DNA from 4 places in the Lysinibacillus sp. FSL W7-1291 genome. Region 3 is predicted to be linked to each of the others. Evidence: riboswitches for the same ligand, from Rfam matches in the RefSeq annotation. Region 3 holds a riboswitch; each other region holds the start of a gene.
The links. Region 3 has a riboswitch for S-adenosylmethionine ahead of metK (methionine adenosyltransferase). Riboswitches for the same ligand answer to the same signal wherever they lie in the genome.
Positions count from the first base shown of each region.

Region 1: another riboswitch for S-adenosylmethionine. It lies ahead of NST76_RS01020 (methionine ABC transporter ATP-binding protein); the one in region 3 lies ahead of metK (methionine adenosyltransferase).
Region 2: another riboswitch for S-adenosylmethionine. It lies ahead of NST76_RS17415 (methionine ABC transporter ATP-binding protein); the one in region 3 lies ahead of metK (methionine adenosyltransferase).
Region 4: another riboswitch for S-adenosylmethionine. It lies ahead of NST76_RS20755 (cyclase family protein); the one in region 3 lies ahead of metK (methionine adenosyltransferase).

Region 1 covers NZ_CP151994.1:203,794-208,155, reverse strand. Annotated here, with positions in the region: gene NST76_RS01030 (sensor domain-containing diguanylate cyclase) at 1-157, opposite strand, end outside; gene NST76_RS01025 (CaiB/BaiF CoA-transferase family protein) at 640-1,824, shown strand; SAM riboswitch class I at 2,079-2,187, shown strand; gene NST76_RS01020 (methionine ABC transporter ATP-binding protein) at 2,295-3,320, shown strand; gene NST76_RS01015 (methionine ABC transporter permease) at 3,310-3,972, shown strand; gene NST76_RS01010 (MetQ/NlpA family ABC transporter substrate-binding protein) at 4,020-4,362, shown strand, end outside.
Region 2 covers NZ_CP151994.1:3,582,883-3,587,244, reverse strand. Annotated here, with positions in the region: gene gcvH (glycine cleavage system protein GcvH) at 99-479, shown strand; gene NST76_RS17425 (TOPRIM domain-containing protein) at 571-912, shown strand; gene NST76_RS17420 (thioredoxin family protein) at 927-1,238, shown strand; SAM riboswitch class I at 1,295-1,398, shown strand; gene NST76_RS17415 (methionine ABC transporter ATP-binding protein) at 1,482-2,510, shown strand; gene NST76_RS17410 (methionine ABC transporter permease) at 2,500-3,168, shown strand; gene NST76_RS17405 (MetQ/NlpA family ABC transporter substrate-binding protein) at 3,239-4,087, shown strand.
Region 3 covers NZ_CP151994.1:3,449,307-3,453,668, reverse strand. Annotated here, with positions in the region: gene pckA (phosphoenolpyruvate carboxykinase (ATP)) at 1-1,287, opposite strand, end outside; SAM riboswitch class I at 1,677-1,795, shown strand; gene metK (methionine adenosyltransferase) at 2,053-3,249, shown strand; gene NST76_RS16575 (gamma carbonic anhydrase family protein) at 3,427-3,939, opposite strand; gene NST76_RS16570 (alpha/beta hydrolase) at 4,074-4,362, shown strand, end outside.
Region 4 covers NZ_CP151994.1:4,263,644-4,268,005, reverse strand. Annotated here, with positions in the region: gene NST76_RS20760 (DedA family protein) at 88-684, shown strand; gene NST76_RS20755 (cyclase family protein) at 727-1,464, opposite strand; SAM riboswitch class I at 1,553-1,659, opposite strand; gene NST76_RS20750 (hypothetical protein) at 1,755-2,153, opposite strand; gene NST76_RS20745 (helix-turn-helix domain-containing protein) at 2,277-3,848, opposite strand.

The DNA of each region.
Region 1 (4,362 bases), 1.3 Mb from region 3:
TTTGAGCATAAACCCTATTCGTTTCTAGTGTATTTTCCTTTATCGAGTCAATATTCATTCTGTATCCGCCCCAAACACTACCAAGGCTCGTGAAAAAGAATGCTGCCATCGCAACTCCCATAATTAAATGCTTTAGTTTTAATTGATGTGATTTCATTTCTTCTCTCCTATTTACGTTAATTTTATATGTATTTTTTGAGAGATACTTTATTAATAAATGGGGTAATAGTATCATTTCCAAATTGCGTAAGAAGAATCCAATACACCACTAGGATTGTATCAATAAAAAGGGTCGTATCATATAGCTAGCTAGTAAACAAAATTCTACAATTTATTTTCTTAAATTAAATATTCTAACAACTGACAACTATTGTCTGAAATTTGATAAAAAATCTAAATTCTAAATTTTTTTACTTTTATTGTTATTCTGACATATGAAAGTTGAAATGTTTATTTTATAATGAAAAATAGCATAGGCAAGTTAAGGTCTATTCTGTTATAATACTCTTTAAAATAAAATAAACTGTATTAATACAGAATCGAACGTTACGCTTTTCACACAATGGGGATTATGAGAAAAGCGCTACGCTTCCATCAATGGGATGGTCGTGTAGCCTACACAAAAAGGGGTTGGAAGATTTGGGCATTTTACAAGGGTTAAAAATTCTCGATTTTTCTGCATTACTACCAGGGCCAATGGCGACAATGATTTTTGCTGATTTAGGAGCAGATGTCATCCATGTTGAATCTTCAAAGCGCGTTGATTTAACACGAATTATGCCTCCCTATGATGAAGATCATGAGGCTTACATTCATCAACATTTAAATCGATCTAAAAAATCAATTACATTAAATCTTAAATCACCAGAGGCTATAGACATTGTAAAATCACTGGTGCAAGAGTATGACGTTATTATCGAAGGTTTTCGGCCTGGTGTCATGCAACGCCTTGGCATTGGCTATGAAGCTCTAAAGGAAATAAATCCAAAGGTTATCTATTGTGCGATTACTGGTTACGGACAAACTGGACCTTATAGCAATCGACCTGGACACGATAATAACTATTTATCTTTAGCAGGCTTACTCGATTATTCACGCCATAAGGATAAAAAGCCTGTCTCCATGGGAGTTCAACTAGCTGATATAGCTGGAGGGACAATGCATGCCGCAATTGGGGTACTGGCTGCTGCCCTTCATCGTGAAAAAACAGGCGAAGGACAATTCATAGATATTAGTATGACAGATGCTGTCTTTTCGCTGAATGCTATGTATGGTGCTGCGTTTATTGGGGGTGGTCGTGTACCACAGCCAGAGCAAGAAATTTTAAACGGAGGCAGTTACTATGATTTTTACAAAACAAAAGATGGACGCTTCTTCTCTGTCGGTAGCTTAGAACCTCAATTTCGTAAACTGCTCTGTGAAGCACTCGACATTCCTGAGTTGATTGATAATACCTTTAATGATTCTTACTATACGCAAATACGCTTTAAAGAGGCTGTTCATGATGCCTTTCTATCAAAGACATATGAGGAATGGCTTGAGGTATTTAACGAGGATTTTGAAGGTTGTGTAGAGCCTGTACTCACTTTTCCAGAAGCATGTGAGCATCCACAGTTGAAGGCTCGCGGCATGATCGTCGATATTCCAAAAAGCGATGGCACCATGCAACAGCAAATTGCTTCTGCCTTTAAATTTGATGGCACTGAGCCTGAGTACAAGTATGTCGGTGCCAAGCTTGGAGAGCATAATGAAGAAGTATTAACTGCACTTGGCTATAATGATGAACAAATTGCTAGTTTACGAGAAAAGGGCGTTTTAGAATAACGGAAAGGTTCAATTTGGAAGTAGGCAATTTTCAAATTGAACCTTTTTATGGCTGCCTGCTCATTGACATCCTCAGTAACATAAGCATAAATTATTTCACTAGAAAAAACGCAGCTACCAATGTACTCCTGCTGTTATAACAGTAAATGGATTTATTTTTCTAATAAAACTTTTTAAAAGAAATGTTGACATATAATTCATCAAGCATTATAGTATTGTTTAAATCTTAACAGACAATTAAATACGATAATTTCTTCTTATCCAGAGAGACTGAGGGACAGGCCCAATGAAGTCTCGGCAGCGGGTTATTAACATAATACCGTGCCAATTCCTGCAAATGTACTTACATTTGAAAGATGAGAAGGAAGTAGTTTCTTCAATAGTGGGGACCTTCCTTTTTTCTTAATCGATAAGAACAAAAGGAAGGTCCTTTTTGTTCTTTATTTTTAAATAGGGAGTTGAGCAAGTAAATGATTGAATTTCAGAATGTAGCGAAAACCTTTAAATTTGGTGATCGTGAAGTGAATGCAGTGAAAGATGTATCTCTTTCAATTCAGCAGGGAGAGATTTTTGGAATTATTGGATTTAGTGGTGCAGGAAAGAGCACATTATTGCGACTTGTGAATCTATTAGAAAGTCCAACCCATGGCACTGTTCAAGTACAAGGTGTTGATATTAATTCGCTCACACCAAAAGAGGTAAGAAAGCTGAGAAGAAGAATCGGCATGATTTTTCAAAATTTCAACTTATTCTCCTCAAGAACGGTAGCTGGAAATGTAGCCTATCCACTTAAGCTGGCGGGAGTGCCTAAAAAAGAAATTAATGAAAGAGTTGCAGAACTTCTTAGTTTTGTTGGTCTTACAGAAAAAGCGAACGATTACCCTGAGCAATTATCTGGAGGCCAAAAACAGCGGGTTGGCATTGCGAGGGCGCTTGCTACCTCCCCTGATATATTAATTTGTGATGAAGCAACCTCAGCGCTCGATCCAGATACAACTGGGGAAATTCTCCGCCTTCTCAAAAAAGTAAACAAGGATTTAGGAATCACTATTTTGCTAATCACACATGAGATGAATGTCATCCAACAAATATGTGACAGAGTAGCAGTCATGGAAAATGGAGCAGTAATTGAATCTAATTCAGTTTTTGATATTTTTACAAATCCACAGCATTTAACGACTCAACGGTTTATTCAATCGGTTCAGCAAGATCGACCATCTGCATCTCTATTAGAGGAATGGAGAAAAAAAGGCGGCAAAAATTTATACCGTGTTATTTTTAAAGGTGATATTGCTAGCGATCCTATCCTTTCTCGCGTAACAAGAAAATTTGATGTGGACGTTAATATCGTCTATGGCTCTGTCCGAGAAATTCAGGAGAAGTTCTATGGGAACTTGCTCGTCTCATTTGAGGGACATAGCGATAAAATACCTAGTGTTCTTACTGAATTACAAGACATTGTAACTGTTGAGGAGGTAAAATTCAATGAAGGTTGATTGGACGACTTTTTGGCCCCGTATTTTTGAATCTACGGGTGAAACGATTTTAATGGTTATTATAACCCTTATCTTCGGTTCTATTCTTGGTATAACAATAGGTTTACTACTATATGTGACACGAAAAGGAAATATTTTAGAGAACAAATTCGTGTTTCAATTGTTAAATTTTTTAATTAATATTATTCGCCCAGTTCCATTTATTATTTTTCTAGTGGCCATTAGCCCATTAACAAGAATGGTTGTTGGAACAACGATTGGTACGTGGGCAGCAATCTTTCCGATGACGATTGCCTCATCATTTGGTATTGCGAGAGTAGTAGAGAATAACTTAGTTAGCATTGACCCTGGGGTAATTGAAGCCGCAAAGGCAATGGGAGCAAGTCCTCTACAAATTATTTTTACTGTATTAATTCCAGAGGCACTTGGACCGTTAATTTTAGGCTTAACGTTTGTGACAGTCGGTTTAATAGATTTCTCTGCAATGGCTGGTACAGTTGGCGGAGGCGGTTTAGGTCATATTGCTATGACATATGGTTATCAACGCTTTGATGGAAGTGTCATGCTTGTGACCGTTATTATTCTTATTATTCTTGTACAAATTGCGCAGTGGATTGGGAATAAGCTATCAAGAAAAATTATGCGACGGTAAGAAGGACATTTTTCATTTGAATAAAACAACGAAAGAGGAGATTAATAATGAAAAAGTGGTTTAGTATTTTATTAGTTTTAACAGCCGTATTAGCATTGGCTGCCTGTGGGTCTGATTCAGCTACAGATAATGCTAAAAAAGAAGAAAAGGTAAAGATTGGTGTAACTGGAACAGATGGTGAAGTATGGCCGATTTTAAAAGAGAAAGCTAAAAAGGAAGGGATTGAAATTGAGCTTGTTGAGTTCTCTGACTATACATTGCCGAATCAGGCATTAGCAAATAAAGAAATTGATATTAATTCCTTTCAGCATATCGCGTTTCTAACACAATTTACTAAAGAAAATAATGTCGATTTAGTTCCAATTGGTGCTACTGTTATTGCTCCAATGG
Region 2 (4,362 bases), 130 kb from region 3:
CTGCAATTAAGCTGGCACGTAATTGAATCTTGTTTTTATAGGAGAAGTATGGCACACTGAAAGTGAATATATTACATATTTATGGAGGGGTTTTTTGCATGAGCACACCTAAAGACTTACGTTATTCTGAAGAACATGAATGGGTAAAAACAGAAGATGGAAAAGTACGTATTGGTATTACTCACTTCGCACAATCTGAATTAGGAGATATCGTTTTCGTTGAGCTTCCACAAGTTGGCGACGAAATCAAAACAGATGATCCATTCGGTAGCGTAGAATCAGTTAAAACTGTTTCTGAATTGTATGCACCAATCTCAGGTACTGTAGTTGAAGTAAATGCAGATTTAGAAGATAGCCCAGAATTCGTTAATGAATCACCATATGAAAAAGCATGGATGATCGTTGTGGAGCCTGCTGATGCATCAGAAGTTGAAAAACTAATGACAGCAGAGCAATACGAAGAAATGATCGCTGAATAAGACAAGCTATAATCGAAAAACGTCGGAAACTACCGGCGTTTTTTGTTATATAATGACTTATAAGTGGGTATGTCTAAATGGAGGTGGCGTAATGTTCGAGGGAAAATGCTTAATAGTAGAAGGACGCTCAGATAAGCTACAAATTGAGCCAATTTTAAATGAGAATGTTACAATACTATGTACGAATGGTACAATTGGTGTGCATCAATTAGAAGAGCTGCTTGATCCCTATGAGAGCTGTGAGCTATTTACTTTTTTTGATGCAGATACTTCAGGCGATAAGCTACGTGCATTAATGGACAGACATTATCCAGAGGCAGAGCATTTACGTACAATGCCAACCTATAAGGAAGTAGAGACGACACCAAGAAAAGTGTTAGCGATGATATTACTGCGTGCACATTTTTCAATCCATAATGAATATATTTTGTAAGGTTGCGTGAGGAAATGGAAGAATGGTCAAAAGAGCAGTGGGAAACGGCTAAACAGTCGGGACAGAAAGCTGCATTTTATTTATATACACCGATGTGTGGAACGTGTGCAGTGGCATCTAAAATGATGGCCATTATTGAACAATTACTGCCACAGCTACCAATAGGTAAAGCGAATATAAATTTTTTAGAGCATGTTGCTGTTGAGCATCAAATTGAAAGTGTTCCGTGTTTACTTGTTAGTGATGGCGGAAAAGTGACAGATAAGATTTATGCTTTTCAATCCGTACCATTTTTATACGAATTGTTAAAAAAATCAATTGACTGAACTTTACTAGCGTGGTAAAGTATCAAATATATTACTAAAACATTAAATATATCGAACTCTTATAAAGAGTGGCGGAGGGAAGTGCCCTATGAAGCCCGGCAACCATCACAAAGTGAAAAGGTGCCAAATCACTCAAAGATTTTTCTTTGAAAGATGAGAGAACGGTTTAACGTTATTATACGTGACCCCTTCTACTTGTCTGTGAGTGAAGGGGTTTTCTATATGAGAAAAGGAGTATTCGCTATGATCCAGCTTCAAAATATTACGAAGAAATACAAAACAGCAAATGGCGAATTAACGGCAGTCAAAGACGTCAACCTTACCATCAATAAAGGTGAAATTTTTGGCATTATCGGCTATAGTGGCGCTGGTAAGAGTACCATGATTCGTTTATTAAACGGTTTAGAGAAACCGACAACAGGAACAGTAACGGTGAACAGTCAAGAGTTTTCATCGATTAAAGGGCAAAAGCTTAGAGCAGCTAGACAAAAGGTAAGTATGATTTTCCAACATTTCAATTTACTTTGGTCTAGAACAGTTGCCGAAAATATTGCATTTCCTCTAGAAATAGCAGGTGTTTCAAAGGCTCAACGTGAAGCACGAGTAAAGGAATTAATTGCACTTGTTGGTCTAGAGGGACGTGACAAGGCGTATCCATCCCAGCTTTCTGGTGGACAAAAGCAGCGTGTAGGGATTGCCCGTGCATTAGCGAATAATCCAGAGGTTTTACTATGTGATGAGGCGACTTCCGCACTCGATCCTGAAACGACGGATGCCATTCTTGATTTACTCGTTGATATCAATGAACGTTTAGGCTTAACAATCGTTTTGATTACACATGAAATGCATGTCATCCGCAAAATTTGTCATCGTGTAGCGGTCATGGAGGCAGGCGAAATAGTGGAACGTGGTGAGGTATTGCAAGTTTTCCAAGCACCACAAGCGGCTATTACTAAAAAATTCGTATCTCAGATTACAGATACAAAGGAAACACAGGATACGGTGGCACAAATCAAAACAAATTATCCAACTGGACAACTTGTCAAACTGATTTTTGTTGGTGAAAAGACCGAGCAGCCGGTTATCTCACATCTTGTGAAACAATTTGATGTAGAAGTAAGCATTGTTCATGGTAATATTTCGCAAACGAAAAACGGTGCATACGGTACACTGATTGTGCAAATTGATGGCTCGAAAACAAATGTGGCTGAAGCCCTTCGTTATTTAAATACAGTCGAAGTACAAACGGAGGTGATCGCAAATGCTAACTAATCTTTTTCCAAACGTAGACTGGGAAAATATGTGGCAAGCTATGTATGAAACATTGTACATGACGGCAATTTCTACAGTTGTCACATTTATTCTTGGGTTAGTCATTGGGATCGTTCTATTTTTAACAAGCCCTAATCAGCTATGGGCTAATAAAATGGTTAACTTTTTAACGGGTTCAATCGTTAATATTTTCCGCTCCATCCCATTTATCGTGTTAATTATTTTATTAATTCCATTTACGAAATTCTTACTTGGTACGATTCGGGGTGCAAATGCGGCATTACCTGCTCTAATTATTGGTGCAGCCCCGTTCTACGCTCGTATGGTATTGATTGCGTTACGTGAAATAGATAAAGGTGTCATTGAAGCAGCCCGTTCAATGGGGGCAAAAACATCCACAATTATTTGGAAAGTACTGATCCCTGAATCTTTACCAGCACTAATTTCAGGGATTACTGTAACGGCTGTTGCCCTCGTTGGTTATACTGCAATGGCAGGGATTATCGGTGCAGGTGGTCTTGGTAACTTAGCTTTCCTAGACGGCTTCCAACGAAATCGCCAAGATGTGACATTAATGGCAACTATTTTGATCTTAGTAGTTGTATTTATCATTCAATGGATTGGTGATCTCATAACGGTGAAGATCGATAAACGTTAGTAAGACTAAAAGAGGTTAATCCGGTTCTAACCGCTAACATATTTGAAACAAATAAAAGGGAGTGTCATAAATGAAAAAGTTATTAGCAGGATTATTTTTATCTATACTTGTACTAGCATTAGCAGCTTGTGGTACAGATAAAAAAGAAGATGCCAATTCAGCATCTGATCAAACAGATAGTAAAGACAATGTAACATTAAAAGTAGGTGCTTCTAATACACCACACGCAGTCATCCTAGATAAAGCAAAACCAATTTTAGCTAAAGAAGGCATTGATCTTAAAGTTGAAACTTATACAGATTATGTTCTTCCAAACCAAGATCTAGATTCAAAAACACTTGATGCAAACTATTTCCAACATATTCCATACTTGGAGCTACAAATTAAAGATAATGGCTATGATTTCGTGAATGCTGGTGGCGTTCATATTGAACCAATCGGTATTTACTCAAAAAAATATAAAACTTTAGAAGATCTGCCTGAAGGCGCAACAATCTTACTTTCTAACTCAGTATCAGACCACGGTCGTATGCTATCATTACTGGAAGCTAAAGGCTTAATTAAATTAAAAGAAGGTATTGATAAAACGGCAGCAGAAATAAAGGATATTGAAGAAAATCCTAAAAACTTTAAATTCGATGCGAATACTGCACCAGAAATGCTCGTACAAATGTATGAAAATGATGAGGGCGATGCAGTACTTATCAACTCTAACTTTGCGATCGATAATGGTTTAAATCCAATCGAAGATGCTATTTCTCTTGAAGACAAAGAATCTCCATATGTGAATATCATCGCAGTACGTGCAGGCGACGAAACAAGACCAGAAATTAAAAAATTATTAGAAGTATTAACTTCTAAAGAAATCCAAGACTTCATTTTAGAAGAATGGAAAGGTGCAGTAGTACCAGTACAATAATTCAAAGGGTAAGTGAGTGATCTAACTCGCTTACTTTTTTAATAGCCCCCTCAAGTATCGCTTATTAATGGTACTTGAGGGGGTTATTTTTATTGCAATTATTAAAAAGTTGATTTATCAACTATTAACATCAATCAGTGTTGTTTTTAATCAAATTATTTTAGAGTTAGAAAGTAATTCTGAAATTATTTGTTAAATAGGATGAACATTATTGCACAAATATTATTAAATTACATAAAATGTAGGTGTTTATGATTATATTTTATAATTGTTTA
Region 3 (4,362 bases):
AGTCCAACCAGTGTTCACTAGGAATACTTGTGCACCATGCTCGTCAATTTTTTGACCTAACATTTCTGCGTACACTGTTGCTGGAAGTGGAAGGAATGGAGAACCGAAGCAAGTAGAGAATACTGGTTCTGGCTCTGTTACACCGCGTTCAGTTCCAGCAAGCTTAGAAGTGAAACCGCTTAGGAAGTGGTACATTGCTTGCTCTTTTGTTAATTTACTGATTGGAGGTAATACGCCAAACGCATCAGCTGTTAGGAAGATGATTGTTTTTGGATGACCTGCAACAGAAGGATCAACAATATTTTCGATGTATTGGATTGGATAAGCTACACGTGTATTTTCTGTTAATGAACCATCATCATAGTCACAAATACGAGTTTCTGGATCAACAGCTACGTTTTCTAAAACAGAACCGAAGCGGATTGCATTGTAGATTTCTGGTTCTTTCTCAGCAGAAAGGTTGATTGTTTTTGCATAGCAGCCACCCTCAATGTTGAATACACCATTATCAGACCAGCCGTGTTCATCGTCACCAATTAGCTTACGATCTGGATCAGCGGATAATGTCGTTTTACCAGTACCAGATAGACCGAAGAATAATGCCACATCGCCAGCTTCACCAACGTTTGCTGAACAGTGCATTGAAAGGATACCTTGCTGTGGTAATAAGTAGTTCATGATACCAAAAATAGATTTTTTCATTTCACCAGCATATTCAGTACCACCGATTAAGATCATTTTCTTTTCAAGTGATACAATGATGAAAGTTTCAGAAGCAGTACCATCAACTGCAGGGTCTGCTTTAAAGTTAGGAGCAGAGATGACAGTGAAGTCTGCAACATGAGAAGCTAATTCTTCTTCAGTTGGACGGATAAATAATTGATGAGCAAAAAGGTTGTGCCAAGCGTATTCATTAATTACTTGGATGCTTAATTGTGAATCTTTGTCAGCACCTGCGAAGCCTTTAAATACGAATAACTCGTCACGTTCTTTTAAATATTTTATTACTTTTACATATAAGTTATCGAACACTTCAGAAGAAATCGGTTGGTTGACTTTACCCCAGTCAATTTGATCTTTTGTGCTTTCTTCTTCTACCGTATATTTATCTTTAGGTGAACGACCAGTGTATTTGCCAGTTTCTGCACGAACTGCGCCATCTACTGTTAACATTGCTTCACCACGAGATGTAGCTTTTTCTGCTAATTGTGGTACTGAAAGTTGAACATTAATGTTACCGCCGTTTAATAATTCCTTCAGTTCGTTTGCAATTTCTACTGAATTCATCGATTAAATACCATCCTTTTTTATAGTATTCCCTTGATTTAGAGGGATTTTTTCTTAATTTCAAAAATAGTATAACACAATTGCTTAAATAATCTATACTAATTAAGAAATTATTTTAGAGTTTTTATCACTTTTCAATAAACTGACAAAAAATAATGTTTTTCGAGTAGAATCCGATCAATCCTACTGTAATTAGGCGCAAAAATTGAGCCACACATATGTTACCACAAGTAGCTAGGTATGTTGTAGGGATTAATTTGCTTCTATTTACATCATCATCCAAGTATGGAAAGTTTTTGTGTAATCAGTTCCTTCCTTTCTATACAGTAATACATAAGAAAATATTTGACAACGTTCAACCTTTTCAGTAACATGAAATTGAACGGATACTCTTATCCCGAGCTGGTGGAGGGTCAGGCCCTGTGAAACCCGGCAACCTGCATGTTTTATTTCACAACATGCGTTGGTGCCAACCTGATGCAAGGGAACATCCCTTGAACGATAAGAGTGAAAGGTTACGAAGTCATTATTCCTTTCCTCATGTGCAGTAACGTGAGTAAAGGATTTTTTTATTGCTAAAAAAGAATGTAAAGGTAAGTATATGTAGTTCTTTCCTTATTATAATGACAGATCTTTCGAAATCCTCGTGTTAAAAGCAGCAGTAACGGCTTGAGAGTTCAATCCTTAGGAGCGGACTTGACATGGGTAATGAGTACCGTATTCATACACAACTACTTTTTGTAAGAGTAATAGGAGGAAAACCAAATGACAAACCGTCGACTGTTTACATCAGAGAGTGTAACAGAAGGACATCCAGATAAGATTTGTGACCAAATCTCGGATGCCATTTTAGATGCTATTTTAGCAGAAGATCCAAATGCACGTGTAGCGTGTGAAACAACTGTCACAACAGGATTAGTATTAGTAGCAGGAGAAATAACTACTTCTACTTACGTTGATATTAAAGGTATCGTTCGTGATACTGTAGCAGAAATTGGCTATACACGTGGTAAATATGGCTTTGATGCTGAAAATCTAGCGGTGCTTGTAGCTATTGGCGAACAATCGCCTGATATTGCACAAGGTGTTGACCAAGCTTTAGAGGCTCGTGAAGGCTCTATGACAGATGCTGATATTGAAGCAATTGGTGCTGGTGACCAAGGTCTAATGTTTGGTTATGCATGTAATGAAACACCTGAACTAATGCCATTGCCAATCAGCTTAGCACATAAATTAGCACGCCGATTAACAGAAGTTCGTAAATCAGGTGAATTAGCGTATTTACGTCCTGATGGAAAAACACAAGTAACGATTGAATATGATGACAATAATGTACCTGTGCGAGTGGATACAATTGTTATTTCAACACAACATGATGAAGAAGCAACACTTGAACAAATTCAAGCTGATCTGAAAGAATTTGTTATTGCACCCGTTGTGCCAAGTGAATTATTAGATGCAAACACGAAATACTTTATTAACCCGACTGGCCGTTTTGTTATCGGTGGACCTAAAGGGGACGCTGGTTTAACAGGACGTAAAATCATTGTTGATACATACGGTGGTTATGCACGTCACGGTGGTGGCGCATTCTCTGGTAAGGATGCAACAAAGGTAGACCGTTCAGCGGCTTATGCGGCACGTTATGTAGCAAAAAACATTGTAGCAGCTGGCTTGGCAGAACGTGCTGAGGTACAACTTGCCTATGCGATTGGTGTGGCTCAACCAGTTTCCATTGCGGTTGACACATTTGGTACAGGTAAAGTGAAAGAAAGCGCAATCGTAGAGTGGGTACGTGAGCTATTTGATTTACGTCCAGCAGGTATTATTAAAATGCTAGATTTACGTCGTCCGATTTATAAACAAACGGCAGCTTATGGTCATTTTGGTCGTACAGATTTAAATGTACCATGGGAACAAATCGATAAAGCAGATGCTCTACGAGAAAAGGCACATCTATAAACTATTGAGCTAAAGTAATGAAGACATTAGAAAATTATTCTGATGTATTAAAAAGGAAAGGGGCAATATTGTCCCCTTTGTTTTACAAAAAATCCCTCGCTACGATCCGTGAACATTTTGGTTACACGGAAATGCGAGGTATTTTTTTCGTTAATATTGAATTTTTGTGTATATTGTTTACTTCTGAAGGGATTTATAATATTGTCCTTTTTCTGCATATTCGCGCACGATACGTTCCATATCCTCTTTATCTTCTGCATTTAATTCACGGACTACTTTTGCCGGACGACCTAATGCTAAACTATTCGGAGGAATGACTTTACCAGGAGGTACTAGGCTTCCTGCCCCAATAAATGCACCCTCTCCAATCTCTGCCCCGTCTAATATAATGGAGCCCATACCAATTAAAGCATTTTTGCGAATTGTACAGCTATGTAAAGTGACTTGGTGTCCAACTGTTACCTCATCTTCAATAATTAGCGGAAATTTTGGGCTTTGATGTAAGCAACAAAGATCTTGGATACTGACACGTTTCCCAATAATGGTTGGGGAAACATCACCACGAATGACCGTATTAAACCAAATGGTTGTTTCAGCACCAATTGTTACGTCGCCCGTAACAGTTGCGTAATCAGCAATGAAGACAGATGGATCGATCTTTGGCATTTTATCTTTAAATGGATAAATCATGAAAATCGCCTCAATTCTTTCTATAATGTAGTATTATCGTATCAAATACGCAACTTTATGGAAATATAAAATTAAAATGAGCTATTTATTTCGATATAATCAATGTGTAATTATTTTTTAGGAGGACTATGTGAATGTGGAAATGGGAAGCTGAAGGACAAGCAAAGGCTGTGATTGCTATAGTTCATGGTGCATATGAAAATCACCGATGGTATGCATGGCTGATAGAGAAATTAAGATTGGAAGGCTTCCACATAGTCATGGGAGATTTACCTAATCATGGCGTGAATGCAAGGTTTGCTCGTGTCCATGATGAGGACTTCAAATTGTACAATAAATATACAAGAAATCTGATTGAGAATGCTTTTTCATATAATTTACCAACTTTTGTAATAGGACATGGGCTTGGAGCAACGTTAGTTC
Region 4 (4,362 bases), 810 kb from region 3:
CTTAAAGTCGATGCCTCAGGTTCTCTTAGATCTATTGAAGGAACTTGTTAATCAATGCGTTTTAATAAATTTTGGGTGGGATGTTATATGGCACATCATGTGCAATCTCTAATTGAACATTACGGGTATTTGGGTATTATCGTGATCCTAATTGGAGGCATTGTTGGGTTGCCACTTCCTGATGAGGTCTTTCTAACATATGTTGGCTACAGCGTTTATATAGAAAGCCTTGAACACATTCCCGCTTTAGTAAGTGCAATGATTGGTGCAGTTGGCGGTATTACCTTAAGCTACTATATCGGCTATCGTTTTGGCTTACCATTATTGCAGAAATATGGACCCAAAATTCATATTACGGAGCAAAAAATTGATTTTACAAAACAACTGTTTACTAAAATTGGGCCAACTTTATTATTAATAGGCTATTTTATACCTGGTGTACGACATCTGACAGCCTATATTGCGGCAATTAATAATTATCCATATAGAAAGTTTGCTTTTTTTGCCTATACAGGGGCATTTATCTGGACTTTCACATTTATAACGTTAGGGAGGATGCTTGGGGAGAAGTGGCGGTTTGTTGGTTATTATTTATCCCATTATAGTATTTATCTCATCCTATTGTTTGGCCTCGTAATGCTCATCGTTTACTATCTATTCAAAAAAAGAAATATACGAAAATAAAGGTCTGTATGATTCAACATATGAATCGTACAGACCTTTGTGTTATGGCAAAATAGCAAATGAGCGTACAGGGAATCCAGATGCCTTTTCAGGCTTAGGGACGATATTGAAGATAATTGCCCCCTTCGCAGGTAGCTTGTCCAAGTTCGTCATCAACTCAATTTGATAGATGTTTTGTTCAAGCACGAAGTATTCGCCATCTAGCTTACCATTTTTGTGAAAATCAGCGGCTGAATCAGTATCAAATGTTTCATGGCCAAGTGCACTTATTTGACGTTCCTTCAATAAAAATTGTAATGCCTCTAAGCCCCAGCCTGGTATATGGTTATGTCCATCCATATCTTGGTTACTAAATGCCTCTTTATCTGGCCAGCGCTTACTCCAATCCGTACGTAGCGCTACAAAGGTACCTGCTTCAATTACTCCATGTTGTGCTTCAAAATCAAAAATATCTTGCACACTTAGCGAGAAGTCATGATTGCTAGCAGCTTCTCGTGATTTATCAATAACGACAAGAGGAAGAACTAGTTCTTTTAGTTCTAATTCTTCTAGATAGCGGGAGTCTCGCACAAAATGAATGGGTGGGTCGATATGTGTGCCATATTGTCCTGGGAACGTGAATTGTTGTGCGAAGAACCCGTCATCATGAGAGAATAATGTTTCAAATTTAGCATCTTCAAACATAAAAAAATGTGGGGAATTAGGGCCGAATGTATGTGTTAAATCAACCCATTGTTTTGATTTTAATAATTGTAATGCTTGTAAAAGTTGGTTTGACATTGATTTCACTGCTTTCTGTTAAAATTAGTAGAACATAAAAAAGAGTCCCCTTAGAAGAGGACTCCAGAATAAGCAACGGTAGTTCTTCTTCTCATCTTTCAGGCTTAAAATTTTGCCAATTGGAATTAGCACCATACTGTTGAGCTGGTTGCTGAGACTTCATCGGGCCAATCCCTCCGTCTCTCTCGATAAGAAAAGTGATATAAGAATTTTCAGAAATAATAATAAAAACACTTTAGCATAGAATTTTATAGTTTACAAGTTCGATAGAGATATAAGGGTAAATTTTTTTACCAACTTAAATTTATGGTTATGCCACAACAACCATTATCCATAAGACGTATTCTGAAATTGTCTGGTGTATAATTTGCATCAAATTTCATCGTAATGCCTGTTGATGTGATTAATTTATCAACCTCTGTTTTATTTGAAAGCTGTGCAGCATTCATTAGATCATGTGCAAATTGTTGAGAGCTATCAATTTTATCCGTAAGCAATTGAGCCTGTTGCATGATCGCCTTTATCCGTGTAGCTGACATTTTTAATTTATGTGTGTCGACAGGTGGAAAGGGGGTAGTGTTCGGCATTGCTAAATGTTGAGGAATAGGTCTAACGGCAAGCTGCTGGGCAAGTGGCGACGTTGGGTAATGATAAGGATGAACAAAGTACGGATAAGGATTGTAATACAATGTAATTCCTCCTATCCTATAGCTGATATCTTATCTTATGTAGCTAAACGTCTTTAGGTGTTATTTTGCAGTGCAATGTCTGTCCTAATCATTTAAAAAGGAAGCCAAAGTGAGCTTCCTCTTTTAGCCGAGAACATGTAAGACATCATCAATTTTTTTACTATGAGACAGAATACCGTAATTCATCCATGTTAAAAAATCCACTTCATATACACAGTTGGTTTTAACTGCAGCTAGATTTTTCCACATAGAAGTTTTTAAAATCGTACGCTCCTCGTTCTCGTAAATGGAATGTTGTTTATCAAAAGTAATAAATAAATGATCCGCATCTAATTGCAGCAATTGATCAAATGTCAGTGGTGCTTTACGTTGATTGTGCGGAATACTCCAGACAAGTGGATGTGGCATTAAACCGAGGTCACGATATAAAATTGGCCCCGTATAGCCACATTCAGGACCCGCATATAGAGTAATGCCAATGGCTGAAATGCGAAGAAATGCCACACTTTGCCCATAAACGGATTTACTAAGAATTCCTTTTGCTTGCTGTACCTTATCCTCATATTGTAGGATCACGTCTTGCATCAAGGCGGTTTTTCCTGTTAAATCAGCAATCTTAAACAAAGTAGACTGCCAGTTCTCTCCAGGATGTGAGATATGACAGATGGGAGCTACTTCATTTAAATGATGACAGGATTCCCATCGCTCTATACCTGCATCTAGCATAATTAATGTTGGTTTATAGTGAAGGAGTCGATCCATTTCTCCATTTTGTACATCGATATCAGGCACTTCTTGTAGACCTAAATAGTCTTGTTTTCCCCATTTTGGATGACTGAATTGAGCAATTGGTGTAATCCCAAGGGCGACAAAGAAATCTTCTAAGAATGGTGCAAATACACGTAGATTGCTGCTTTGGTTTCTTCGATATTGTCCTGGAGAGATGCCGACATGTTCTTTAAAACGACGATTGAAATAATACTCATTATTAAATCCGATAGACTGACTAATTTCAAATACCCGATCATTTGTTGTCATTAATAATTGCTTGGCTTTTTCAATGCGAATGTTATTTAAATAGTGAAGAGGGATTTGCCCTGTAATCTCTTTGAACATACGGGTATAATTCCATCTTGGAACATCAGCTAGCTCTGCCAACTGCTCGACAGTCCACTCTTTTTCAAAATGTTTATGCAAATAGTTAATGGATTGCTCAACAGATTGACGATCATTTTTTTGCACCAGCTTGGGTATTGTTTGATGTAAGAGCAATAACATCAGCTCTTGAAAGTGTACATGCTGCTCAAAGATGGTGTGCTCATCCTCCGCTAGACGGTTCTGATAAATGGCTTCTAGCAGTCTACGACATTGCGAAAAGGGGAGAAGACGTTGCTCTTTGACACGCGTAAAAGGGCTAGTAGTAGTCTGTTTATTGCTAAGATGGACAATGTTGAACTGTAATTGATAAAAACAAAGGTGCTCGTTTTGAATGCGTATATTAGCCGTGTTATTAGGAGGAATCGATATGCACTTTTCTTCACTAAGATGAATGGTGTTATGATCTATTTCTAGCTTTCCGCTGCCACTCATTACGATGAAAAGTGTATAGAAATCACTATTAAACTGCTGCTTGTTCGTTGATTGAATCACATAAGAAATAGTTTGTAACGTATAGACATGTGTTAAGTTACCCATTGATGATTCACCCCTTTATAATTGAATTTGGAGAACAACACAAAGAAAGCTCTCTGAAGAGCTTTCTTTCATGTTGTTGAAAAAAGATGATGTCAACGGCAGAAAAAGCAAATTTGCAAGGTGAAAGGTTGATTTCCGTTCCGCCAGCGCCCTTTCCAGGGGGCGTCCGATGAGTCGCTTCACTCACTTACGCTCGCTCCAGGGTCTCATCTGTGACGCTAAATCCCCTAGGAGTGACGCTGGCTCCACTCCAATCAACCATTCTGCAAAGTGTCTTTACTTTTTTTCATAGTAGTATAGCGATCAAATAGCCCATTATCTGTATTCTTAGAGGGGATAGGCTCTTATTTTCAATATGGAGAAGTGATGAATGACAATCATCCTCCATAAAATAAGTAGCAAACACCTTCACTTTATTTGAAAACCTTTGCTAAAAAGGTACCATTTTTGTGGGTTGGAGTGGAAGGCTACTTGACTCCCATGGGATAACGAGACAGGCGAGCCCCTGCACGGA